One region of the Lysinibacillus sp. G1-3 genome, then DNA from elsewhere that is predicted to be linked to it. Evidence: riboswitches for the same ligand, from Rfam matches in the RefSeq annotation. Region 1 holds a riboswitch; each other region holds the start of a gene.
The links. Region 1 has a riboswitch for thiamine pyrophosphate ahead of thiM (hydroxyethylthiazole kinase). Riboswitches for the same ligand answer to the same signal wherever they lie in the genome.
Positions count from the first base shown of each region.

Region 2: linked by a shared signal. The riboswitch ahead of thiC (phosphomethylpyrimidine synthase ThiC) and the one ahead of thiM (hydroxyethylthiazole kinase) in region 1 are both predicted to bind thiamine pyrophosphate.
Region 3: linked by a shared signal. The riboswitch ahead of thiW (energy coupling factor transporter S component ThiW) and the one ahead of thiM (hydroxyethylthiazole kinase) in region 1 are both predicted to bind thiamine pyrophosphate.
Region 4: linked by a shared signal. The riboswitch ahead of ACVYAD_RS03285 (ABC transporter substrate-binding protein) and the one ahead of thiM (hydroxyethylthiazole kinase) in region 1 are both predicted to bind thiamine pyrophosphate.

Region 1 is NZ_JBWHYQ010000014.1:44,327-47,515, forward strand. Features, by position in the region: gene mbcS (acyl-CoA synthetase MbcS) at 1-898, opposite strand, end outside; TPP riboswitch at 1,142-1,240, shown strand; gene thiM (hydroxyethylthiazole kinase) at 1,326-2,081, shown strand; gene thiD (bifunctional hydroxymethylpyrimidine kinase/phosphomethylpyrimidine kinase) at 2,081-2,905, shown strand; gene thiE (thiamine phosphate synthase) at 2,895-3,189, shown strand, end outside.
Region 2 is NZ_JBWHYQ010000019.1:16,354-19,542, forward strand. Features, by position in the region: gene thiC (phosphomethylpyrimidine synthase ThiC) at 1-1,771, opposite strand, end outside; TPP riboswitch at 2,095-2,209, opposite strand; gene ACVYAD_RS19335 (AEC family transporter) at 2,434-3,189, opposite strand, start outside.
Region 3 is NZ_JBWHYQ010000001.1:11,690-14,878, reverse strand. Features, by position in the region: gene ACVYAD_RS00055 (MFS transporter) at 1-1,163, shown strand, start outside; TPP riboswitch at 1,230-1,337, shown strand; gene thiW (energy coupling factor transporter S component ThiW) at 1,439-1,936, shown strand; gene ACVYAD_RS00045 (VWA domain-containing protein) at 2,210-3,189, opposite strand, start outside.
Region 4 is NZ_JBWHYQ010000002.1:273,900-277,088, reverse strand. Features, by position in the region: gene ACVYAD_RS03295 (MFS transporter) at 1-48, opposite strand, end outside; gene ACVYAD_RS03290 (TetR/AcrR family transcriptional regulator) at 276-884, opposite strand; TPP riboswitch at 1,160-1,270, shown strand; gene ACVYAD_RS03285 (ABC transporter substrate-binding protein) at 1,448-2,443, shown strand; gene ACVYAD_RS03280 (thiamine-binding protein) at 2,445-2,735, shown strand; gene ACVYAD_RS03275 (ABC transporter permease) at 2,735-3,189, shown strand, end outside.

The DNA of each region.
Region 1 (3,189 bases):
AAGGTTCACCTGCTGACACAGCCTGATGTATTGTACTTACATTAAAATCTTGTAAATTTTCTAGACTCGCCATAAATCGATATTCGGTTGGTGTACAACATAGAATATTAATATTGAATTTTTCAATCAGTGCAAAGTAAGTTGCCGCATCAAAGTGACCTTTGTATACAAATGCTGTTGCACCACTTCCTAAAGTAGCGAGGAACGGACTCCAAATCCATTTTTGCCAGCCTGGAGCTGCTGTTGCCCAAACAATGTCACCCTCTTGAACACCTAACCAATTTGGCGCAGTAGTTCGCAAGTGTGCGTAACCCCAGCTATGTGTATGTACCGCTGCCTTTGGATTTCCTGTTGTACCACTTGTATATGCTAAAAATGCAATGTCTGTACTCTTAGTTGGAGTAGAGCTTATATAAGATGTTGGTTGGCCTTGCATTTTTTCAAGCAACGGCTGCCAAGGCTCATGTGCATGACCAATGACAAATTGCTTTATTGCTTGTAAATTTCCCACATTATCAAATTGTTCAATATAAGGCTCAAATGCAACAACTCCTTTTGCATCGGCATGATTGATTCGATATTCAATATCTTTAGTTCTCAGCATTTCTGAACTAGGAATAATCGTTAACCCTACCTTCAAAGCTGCAATATATACGATATACGCTTCCACTGATCTCGGTACCATGACTAAAATAACATCGCCTTTTTTTAAACCTTGGGAGGTAAATACATGTGCTGCCTGATTCGCCTTTTCAAGTAAAGTTATATATGATACGTACTGAATTTCCTCGTCTTCGCTATAAATTAATAATGCATTTTTGGTAGGATCCTGTGCATACTTTTCAATTTCCTCTGAAATGTTATACCATTCTGGTGCGATTAAATCTTCTCGTTTCATGGCAATTGCCCCCTTTTGTTATGCCCATTATAAAACTCAATTTTTATCATTTTCAATGGAATTCACTCTAATTCATTAAAGTCGTGACAACTATCATGCCCCGCTATATGGCATCAGTCACGTATTGCTTCTATCCATTTCAACTTGGCGTAATCGTCGCTTTCGCACAGAATTGCTGAATGAAAATAAAAAACTCCCTATTGAACGCGAATGAATAATATGGTACATTTTGGTCAACTAAAAGCATAATTGCAGGGGGACTCATTTAGAGTTGAGAAGGTAAAACCTGACCCTTTGAACCTGTTAGTTAATACTGACGTAGGGAGCAATTCACATCGACTTACTGATGAAAGGCTCTTTTACGTGTTTTTTGCACGAAAAGAGCCTTTTTTGCACGCTTACGTCCATCCAACGAGGAGGACTTAAATTGATATTCCAAACGATTCGTAAACAAAATCCACTTATTCATTGCATGACCAATTATGTTGTTGCTAATTTCCAAGCAAATGGCTTATTAGCAATAGGCGCTTCACCAGTCATGGCTGAAGACGGTCATGAAGTTGAAGAAATGGTCACAATCGCCTCAGGCTTATTGATCAATATCGGGACCCTTAATGAGCGAATGAAAGAATCCATGTTACTTGCAGGAAAAAAAGCAAATGTTCTTGGCATTCCGGTTGTTTTAGATCCTGTTGCAGCAGGTGCAACGACTTACCGGAAACAAACAGTACAGCAATTATTGGAGGAAATTAAATTTGCGGCAATTCGATGTAATATCGGAGAACTTGCAGCAATTGCCAATGTAGACTGGCAACAAAAAGGAGTAGATAGTGGTAGTGGTTCAATTTCTATAGAACTAGAGGCACAGAAAATAGCCCAACTTTACAATTGTATTGTTATTGTGACCGGTGAAAAGGATTTTATTACTGATGGCAAACATCAGCAATGGGTTACGGGTGGAAATTCGCAAATGACAGAAGTTACTGGAACTGGTTGCTTATTGAGTGCACTATGTTGTGCCTCCTTCACCGCAGGAGCTCAACCGTTTGACCAATTACTAGAAACATTATCGCTTTATAAAAAATTAGCAGAAAAAGCCGCTTCTTCTACTCGATTCATTGGCGATTTTCAAATTGCTGTATTGAATGAACTACATCGCCTTTCAAAGGAAGGTGAAGAATAATGCATATTGTAACGACAATTGCCGGTTCAGATAGTGGCGGCGGTGCAGGTATACAAGCTGATTTAAAAACATTCCAGGAATTAAAAGTATTCGGAACGTCTGTCATTACAGCTTTAACGGCCCAGAATACTTTGGGTGTATCGGATGTTTTACCAATTGAAGTGAGTTTTGTTGAAAAACAACTGAAAGCGCTAATCGAGGATTTTTCAATTAGTGCTATTAAAACAGGAATGTTGTTTTCCTCCGAAATCATCCAATCAATTGCACATATTTTAGCCGAAGTAAATATTCCACTTATTGTAGATCCTGTTATGATCGCAAAAGGTGGCGAGAGTTTATTACAGCAAGAAGCAATTGAGGCATTACGAAATTATTTGCTACCTTTAGCAACTATTGTAACGCCAAACATTCCTGAGGCCGAAACCCTTTCCGGAAGAAAAATTAATTCTATAGCAGATATTAACGAAGTAGCCCAAATCTTATTACAGACTGGCGTTCAATGCGTCGTTATGAAGGGCGGTCATTTAGAGGATAAATGTTATGCTACTGATTATGTATTTTTTCAAGATGGTCGATCATTTTCTATGCAATCTACTCGTATTGCAACAAAAAACACGCATGGTACAGGCTGTACATTTTCCGCTGCATTAACTGCTTTTCTTGGTCTTGGGCTACCTATAGAAATGGCAATTGAGGAAGCTAAAAAATTTATTCAATTAGCAATAACTCATGATTTATCTATTGGGAATGGCCATGGTCCAACAAATCATTTTGCTTATCAACAGTATAAGGATTCCTGTGAGGTGATCATTCATGAAACGTGACGATTTACAGCTATATTTTATTATGGGTACAGGTAATGTTTTCAATCAGGAGCCACTAACCGTATTAGAGAAAGCTCTCCAATCCGGAATTACTATGTTTCAATACCGTGAAAAAGGGACAAATCCCCTTACTGGACAAGCCTATGAAAATTTTGCTCGTAAATGTCAAATGCTCTGTCAACAGTATCATGTTCCGTTTATTATTAATGATGATGTAGAGCTCGCTTTAAAACTTAGAGCAGATGGCGTTCATATTGGCCAAGAAGATTTTCCTGTGTCAATGG
Region 2 (3,189 bases), on a different contig from region 1:
AAATTTGACTGCCCGCCTTTTTAAATTCCTTCGCCTTCTCCTGCATACCTTTATGGATAGCTTCAGTCGTATTTAAGTCTTTTTCTTTTGCATAAGTACGAATATCCTGTGAGATTTTCATACTACAAAACTTAGGTCCGCACATTGAACAGAAGTGCGCAGTTTTTGCTCCTTCTGCTGGCAATGTTTCATCATGATATTCGACTGCACGCTCTGGATCTAACGAAAGGTTGAATTGATCGCGCCAGCGGAATTCAAAGCGTGCCTTAGATAGTGCATCATCACGTTGCTGTGCCCCCGGATGCCCTTTCGCTAAATCAGCAGCGTGTGCAGCAATTTTGTACGTAATAACCCCTACACGAACATCATCACGATTTGGTAAGCCAAGATGCTCTTTAGGCGTTACATAACATAGCATTGCCGTACCATACCAACCAATCATTGCAGCTCCAATGGCTGATGTAATATGGTCATAGCCCGGAGCAATATCTGTCGTTAGTGGTCCTAACGTATAGAAAGGAGCTTCCTTACATACCTCTAACTGCTTGTCCATATTTTCTTTAATAAGATGCATCGGCACATGCCCTGGTCCTTCTACCATCACCTGTACATCATGCTCCCAGGCAATTTGCGTTAATTCCCCTAGCGTTTCCAGCTCCGCAAACTGAGCCTCATCATTTGCATCTGCAATAGAACCAGGACGTAAACCATCACCTAAAGAGAAGGCAACATCATAGGTTTTCATAATTTCGCAGATTTCTTCAAAATGAGTATATAAGAAGCTCTCTTGATGGTGATATAAACACCATTGCGCCATAATCGAGCCTCCTCGAGACACTATGCCAGTTACACGATTAGCCGTTAATGGCACATAGCGTAGCAATACCCCTGCATGAATCGTGAAGTAATCTACACCTTGCTCTGCTTGTTCGATTAACGTATCACGATACACCTCCCACGTTAAATCCTCTGCCACACCATTTACTTTTTCTAGCGCTTGATAAATCGGCACCGTTCCTACTGGCACCGCAGCATTACGGATAATCCATTCACGCGTCGTATGAATATGCTTACCCGTCGATAAATCCATAATGTTATCAGCACCCCAGCGTGTAGCCCACGTCATTTTTTCTACCTCTTCTGCAATAGAGGATGACACCGCTGAATTTCCAATATTGGCGTTAATTTTCACGTGGAAGTTGCGTCCAATAATCATTGGCTCTGCCTCAGGGTGATTAATATTAGATGGCAAAATTGCACGCCCCGCCGCTATCTCTGAGCGCACGAACTCGGGATCCATATTTTCACGAATCGCTACAAACTCCATTTCTGGAGTAATAATTCCCTTTCGTGCATAGTGAAGCTGCGTTACATTTTTGCCTTTTTTCGCACGTAAAGGCCTTCTAGATAAATCCGGAAACACATTTTCATTCATTCGTGGATCATTAGCTTTGCGGAATCCGTTATCTTCTGGCTTGATCGTACGACCTTCGTATTCCTCAACGTCACCTCGTTCTTTGATCCATGCACTACGTAAAGCTGGCAATCCTTTCGTAATATCCACCTTATGTGCAGGTTCAGTGTACGGGCCACTCGTATCATAAACACGCACTGGTGCATTTTCCTCTTCACCAAAGCTTCCTGTCGTCGGACTCAAAGCAATCTCACGCATTGGCACTAAAATATCTGGTCGAGAACCTTCTACGTAAACTTTTTTACTTCCTTCAAAACTTGACATAATCGTAATATTCTTTTCGCTAATTGTTGTCATAAACTACTTCGCTCCCTTTTATATTAATATAAGGACCGAATCTAGCTCACCCAACAAAAATCAATTTCGCCTTGGCGTAATTGCGTCCGGATTTTGAATTGTGCCCGCACAATTCATTCCTTTTAAAATCCGTGACATCCGCCGGAGGCTTGTCTTCATTCAGCAGGCGTTTGGGCACCTACTAGTTAGGAAGCTTCACCGCATACATTTCATCACCTGGAAAGATAGGAGTCTTCTGCTGAATGAAGACAAAAAGCCGAATCCAAAAAAATTTTGGATCCGGCTAAGAATGTAAAGGTATAGTTATTGCAAATAACGTAGTGTGCAATAATGGTTAACTTTCCCACGCTGGTATGAGCCAGATCAGGTCCAAAGGGTCAAGAAACCTCTATGCGTTTCCCTCTCAGCCTGACTCATCAGACTCCCCTAGTTAATACTATTAAGTTTGATGCTAGTGTAGCAGATATTGCTAATAGATGGAAGCTTCATTTGATTATTTTTGGCACATTCATCAAGAATCAACGTCAGATTAGACTTTGGCGCACAACTTCACGTTATCTGATGAGTTCATATACTTTGAAGATTTATCGGAACAAAATCTCATTTTATCGGAACAATTTTAGTTTTTATCAACAATGGACAATCAAATGAGCACCTAGCCATTAGGTAAACAACAACTCCGCTACATAAATCACAATTGTCACTGTAATACAGCTCACAATCGTTGAAAATAAAACTGTTTGTGCAGCAGTTGCCGATTCTACGTCATATTCTAATGCCAGACTGGAACTATTTCGCGATGTCGGGAACGAACTAGCTATAAAAAGTGATTGTGCCACGACACCGTCAAGATCAAGAGCAAAAATGATAAGCAATGCTACGGCAGGCCCTATGATTAATCGTGTAAAACAACTAATGTATACCATCTTATTAAACATAGATTTTATTTCAAGTTGGGATAGCTGTGCCCCTAAAGTTATTAATGCTACAGCGATAAAGCCATCTGCCACATGGTCTATCGGAATTTTTACGAACTGCGGTATAGGGATATTAAAATAGTTCATAGTAACGCCAATAATAAGTGCATGAATAATAGGCATTTTGAGGAAATCCTTCAAAATTGACATACCTGATTTTGTTGAAGAAATTAAATTGTACAAGCCGTAAGTATACGTCGTCATATTTTGAAATATAACGAGAATAACTTGAATCGCTACCCCAATCGGCTGAGTCACGAAAATCATTTGGGCAACTGGAATACCATAGTTGCCTGAATTAATGAGGACAACGCTATTTTTAAACACCGCAGCCTCTGTTTTTACTAAACCGAGCCCCTTTGCTAGAAAGTGACTAAGGACCATTTGGCTTCCGATAAAGAGTAGAATAAAAAACGCAACTTCCCCAAGTACAGACAATTC
Region 3 (3,189 bases), on a different contig from region 1:
ATATTTTAATGTTTAATATGTTTATCGCAATGGGGAGTATCGGAATTATTATTCCTGTCATGCCTGAGTATTTACAACTATTTGGTGCTGCAGGACAAGTACTTGGCATGTTGATTGCAACGTTCGCCTTAGCACAATTTGTTTTTTCTCCAATTGCTGGGAATCTTTCCGATCAATACGGTCGTAAAAATCTCATTATTTTCGGTCTTATAGTTACAGGCCTTGCACAAATTGGTTTCGGGCTATCTACAGATGTGTGGATGCTCTTCTTGGCACGCTTTTTAGGTGGCCTTGGATCTGCATTTGTCGCACCTCCTATAATGGCATTTGTGGCTGACGTCACAACGTACGAGGAACGCGGAAAAGGTATGGGGATGATAGGGGCAGCAATGTCCTTTGGTTTTATGATCGGACCAGGTATCGGTGGATTCCTCTCAAAAGTTAGTTTACACTTTCCATTTTATACTGCTGGATTTGCAGCTATCTTAGCAGCTATTTTATCGTTCTTTTTATTACCTGCTACAAAACCGAACACAGCGAAAAAGGCGCAGAAGCAGGATAATCTTGTAAAGCAGATGGCCCGTTCAGTCCAAATGCCTTATTTTGTCATGCTAATTATCATGCTTGTATTCTCTTTCGGAATTGCTAACTTCCAAACAACATTATCATTATTTGTTACAGAAAAGTTTAATTACACACCTACTGATATCGCCATTATATTAGTAATGGGCGGCGCTTTTGGTGTTGTTGTACAGATGTTTGTTATTACACCGCTGTTTAATCGCTTCGGCGAAATGAAAGTAGTGTTAGTCAATTTATTTATTGCAGCCGTTTCGATTTTCTTAATATTATTCGCATCCGGGTTTGCACTTATTTTAATTGTAGCGACAATCTTCTCTACAGCTACGACATTGATTCGCCCAGCTGTCAACACACTGATTTCAAAGCTTGCTGAAAATGAACAAGGCTATGCAGCTGGTCTGAATAATGCGTATATGAGTCTTGGTAATATGATTGGTCCAGCTTTAGCAGGTATGTTATTCGATTGGAATATGAACAGTCCTTATATTTTCGGGTCTATTATTTTAATGGCTTGCTTCTGCCTTGCCCTTATTTGGACAATGAAAAAAGCACCACACCTTATGCATCCTGATTCAAATTAGTCTGAAAAGTTATTGACTATTTTTAGTAGTGTGCTACATTATTAGGAGAAAAACTAACAATTAAATGTTTACCACTAGGGGAGTCTTTAAAAGGCTGAGACGTATATTGTCATATACGGACCCTTTGAACCTGATCTAGTTCACACTAGCGGAGGGAAGTGGCGACACTTGCTTTTTGCTATTTTAAATGCAAGGCCGCTTCCTAATGCTTTTAGGGAGCGGCTTTTTTTCTGGTTAATTAGCGATTCACAAAATACTAAATAGGAGTGGAAATTATGTCAATTCGAAAATTAACAATCATGGCCTTATTAGTAGCAATTGCCGTAGCAGGTTCTACCTTCGTTTCAATACCAACGGGCATTGCGCGTGCCTACCCTGTACAGCATGCCATTAATGTAATTGGCGCGATCATTCTTGGACCAGTGCCAACTGTTATGGTCGCTTTTATCACAGCCATTATTCGTATTTTAACAGGCACAGGCTCATTATTAGCTATACCCGGCAGTGTTATTGGTGCTTTATGTGCAGCTCTTGCCTATAAATACAGCGGCAAACAATGGCTCGCAGGTATCGGTGAAATGTTTGGAACAGGTATAATTGCCTCACTCATTGCCGTACCTTACGCACATTTATTAATGGGGACATCTGTAGCTGCTTTATTTTTTATGCCAGCCTTTTTAACTTCAAGTACTATTGGTGCTGTATTAGGCATTGTTGTTGCTAGCAATTTACGTAAAACTGTATTTGTAACTAACCTTAATACTCTTTTATAATTCATAAATCCTTTTTGAAGGGATGAGTGATTTATCGGAATGAATTTGTGTTTTATCGGAACAATTTCAGACTTTATCGGAATGTTTCATCGATTTATCCGAATATTTTAGAAAATACAGTATATCTGACCGCACTAATAGTTTGCAGGAATTCTATATTCCCTATTTTCACCACCTACTTTGTAAATGTCATCCAACAATTGATGATAGCCTTGGAATGACAAAAAACGATGGCTCATTGCTATAAAGCGTTGAACCATCGTTTTTTAATTGCTAATGTCGTTTTTTCATGCCCTTTAATAGCTGGGCAACATTTGTGTCCTCTGCCTGTATTGGTTTTTCCTCTACACGCTGATCTTTTTTCTTCGGTCTTGTTAGGAAACCCCAACCAAAGCGTCTAATGGTAATATCAATGAAGAATAGTAGCATCCCTGCTAATAAAAGCCATGTTGCGATATTTTGGCGTTCCGCTCCTTTTTTAGTAAATTCACGGAATACTTCGCTCGGTTCTTTCAAAACAGAGCCGCCTGTTTGCTTTGTTAGTTCTTTGATTAGCTTATCGTTCACTGGACGTAATTCATATTCAACACTATAAGGTACACTTAAGCCAGCCTGGTAAATAGCTTGTTCTTCATCGGTAATGCGGAAGAAGATGAGTCCTGGTTCTGCTTGCACGACTGCTCGAACTTGTGATGCTGAAATTGCCTCAAGCTGTGTTTCAAGTTCTTCACCCGCTTCATTGACAGCAACAATATCTAAGAATGCCGCTTCATTTGTTGGGTCAGTAATGACAAAGGAGCCGTCTGATTCTAGACGTACATCGTAGGCAACATCGTTATAGCTTGGTAGCATTTTTGAAATAAGCGTTTGCCAAAATGTACCCCAATTTTGCCATCTTGCCCAGTCTCCCGTCCATTTTCCTGTCGAATCAGAAGTAAAGGCATATGTTTTGCCAAGGCCATATTGCCATTCTGCAAGTACAGGATCTTCCTTCTCACTTTCTGCGATAACAGTGGCCCCCTGCTTTGCTGTCGTACCTATATAAGCATTCATTTTAGGTACCCCATTTGTAAATAGCGTATTCCAGCCAGATGTATTAAATATAGATGGGTAAAATGGGTTATCTTCAATATATGTGCGTGAAATCATAGCAGTTTCACGAGATAAAATAGAGGGAATCGTCTGTTCATCAATAACATCGTAAAAACGCCCACTCCCCATCTCACTGAGTGCTTCAAGTAAGTTAGCATCTG
Region 4 (3,189 bases), on a different contig from region 1:
CATGGCTAGGCGAAGTTTGATGTTGGGATGGATATCTCTCAATTTCATATAATCACTCCTCGTACTTTAAGTAATAGCTTTTTCCGATAGAATTCCTAAAGGAAGTGGTGGTCTCATTGACTCTTTTATGTTTTCCAGTTTGAGGCCTGCATAGCTAGGGGAGCCAAAAAGAAAATCATCCAAACTATTTTTCATAGGGAACAAAATATGTCTATAGATTCCGCCCTGTTATGAGTTTCCTAATTTTATAGGTACGGCTGAAGGATAGAGAATGTTTATAAATTAGAAATAGGTCCAAATAATCTTAGAGCTTGTCTCGTTATATCCTTCCACACCATGTTTGTATACTCATCAATAAACGTTAAACGCATTCCGTTTAAGATGGATAAGTATGACTCAGCAATTAATGAAGGTGCTTCTTCATAAAAGTAACCAAGCCGTTGACCTGCTTCAATAACCGGATAAATACAGTCTAGAAATGATTTTACAAAATCATCTAGTTCTTTAAAAAGCTTTGGAAATCGTTCAGGTCTTGCAAGAACCTGTTGAATTAAACGTAAGTATTCACTTCTCGTTGCAAAAAGTTGCACATGACAATCTATCATTTCCTTAATTATTTCAAGAGGCTCACCTTTAAAGTGTTCTTGTATCTCAATAAAATATGGTTTGATTTTTTCCAATGGCTCTAAAATAGCTGCTTCATAAAGTACTTCTTTTGAATCAAAATACGTAAATACGGTGCCGAAACTAACTCCTGCTTCCTTAGCAATATCGGCCACTTTGGTCTCTGCAAAACCATTTTCACTATATAATTTAATAGCGGCGTCTAAAATTGTAGATCTTTTTCTTTTCTTTTTTTCATCATTAGTAAGTATCGAATTCATGTTGATACTCCTTTCATAATAAATGATTGATTAATCAATCAAATTTCATTGTAATTTGTTTCCATTGTCAATATAATGAAAGAATTTTTTGTATTTTTAGTTATAAATTACTTTAAAAGCATGATGACTCCGTTACAGTGGTGATTTTTACTTTGCTTTCTTGAAGGAACGTTTTACAAATGAGGCTGTTTAAATAATAATTCAGCGCTATCGATAAACAGACCCTTGTCATTTACGGATAGATATGGTTATAATAATCTCGAAAAGTTCATATCGAAAGAATGTAGGGGGGCTGGTAGTTGCCAGCTGAGATTGTGTCCGATAGACGCTGACCCTTTGAACCTGATTTGGCTCGTACCAGCGTAGGGAACATCTATTCAAAAAAAGAAAGTTTTTGATACTGATTGTACAACGTCTGGGAGGAATCCTAGGCGTTTTTTATGTTTTCAGACTTTTGTTGCATGCACATACCTTACGTGTAAACAGACCGTGAACGGTTTCTTCTGGTAAAGACATTCATTCATTCATGAACACTTTCACACTACTAACTTGGAGGATTCAGCATGAAAAAATGGTTATTGGTCCTAATGGTTGCACTTTTAACATTAGTGGGCTGTAGCGAAAAAGAAACTAAAAAGGATGCTAAAGGATTAACAAAAGTATCGGTAGTTCTTGATTGGACACCGAACACAAATCATACAGGTTTATATGTAGCTGAAAAACTTGGCTACTTTAAGGAACAAGGCTTAGATGTTGATATTTTATTACCTGGTGAAACGGGTGCTGATCAGCTTGTAGCATCAGGAAAGGCACAGTTTGGCGTAAGCTATCAGGAAGGAATTACACAAGCTCGTGTGCAGGATGTACCTTTAGTATCGATTGCAGCGATTATACAGCATAATACTTCTGGCTTCGCATCTACCGCATCAAAAGGCATTACGTCACCAAAAGATTTTGAAGGGAAAACATACGGTGGCTGGGGTGCACCGCTTGAAAAGGCTGTACTACAATCACTAATGCAAACAGAAGATGCAGATGTTAATAAGTTAGATATCGTCAATGCAGGTGATTTAGATTTCTTCACTATGATGAAAAAAGATATTGATTTTGCGTGGATTTATTATGCATGGACAGGTATTGAAGCAGAACTTCGTGGCGAAAAGCTGAACATGCTTTATTTAACAGATTATAGTGAGCAGTTAGATTATTACACACCTGTACTTGCTACAAATGAAAAAATGATTCAGGATAATCCTGAGACGGTAAAAGCATTTGTCGCTGCTGCAGCAAAGGGCTATGAATATGCAATAAAACACCCTAATGAGGCAGCTGATAGTTTACTAGAAGCGGTACCTGATTTAGATAAGAACCTTGTGCATAAAAGTCAGGAATGGTTAGCAGATAAGTATCAAGACGATGCTGCACAATGGGGCGAGCAAAAATTAGCTGTCTGGGAAAACTACGCGAAATGGATGGCCGACAACAAAGTTTTAGAGGGCGAATTTAACGCAAAACAAGCATTTACAAACGACTTTTTACCGAAAAAGGAGACAAAGTAATATGGCAAACTCTTTAATAAGTGTACAAATTATCCCGAAAACTGAAACATATGAAGATGTGATCCCGTTTGTCGATGCAGCAATTGCAGTTATCGATGCTTCAGGGGTGAAATATGAAGTTCATCCATTAGAAACGACAATGGAAGGCGAGCTTACGACTTTGCTGCAAATTATTGAAAAAATGAATGCCAAGATGATCGAGCTTGGCGCAATCAATGTCATTACGCAAGTGAAAATTTTATATCAGCCATCCGGTATTACAATGGATACGCTAACGGAGAAATATAAGTAATGAAGCAGGCTGTTAAACAAGGAAGGACGATAATTTTTATCGCCTTCCTCTTGTTCATATGGGAACTAATTGTCCGTTTTGCTGATATTCCACATTGGCTATTGCCTGCACCAAGTGCCATTTTGAAAGAGGGCTTTCAATCGTATGAGACGTTTGTGCCTCATGCTTTAGCTACTATACAATTAGCACTTCTTGGACTTGCTATCGGGATATTATGTGGGCTCACAGTTGCGGTGCTATTACATCGTTTTACGTTTATAAGGGAGCTATTTTACCCTATTCTCATTATGTCGCAAAATGTCCCAGTACTTGTCCTAGCACCATTATTAATCATTTGGTTTGGCTTCGGTTTATTGCCAAAGCTCATTATTATTTGTCTTGTGTGCTTTTTCCCTATTGTTATTTCGGCAATGGATGGCTTTCGTCAAACTTCGCCTGAGCTAAAGCATTATTT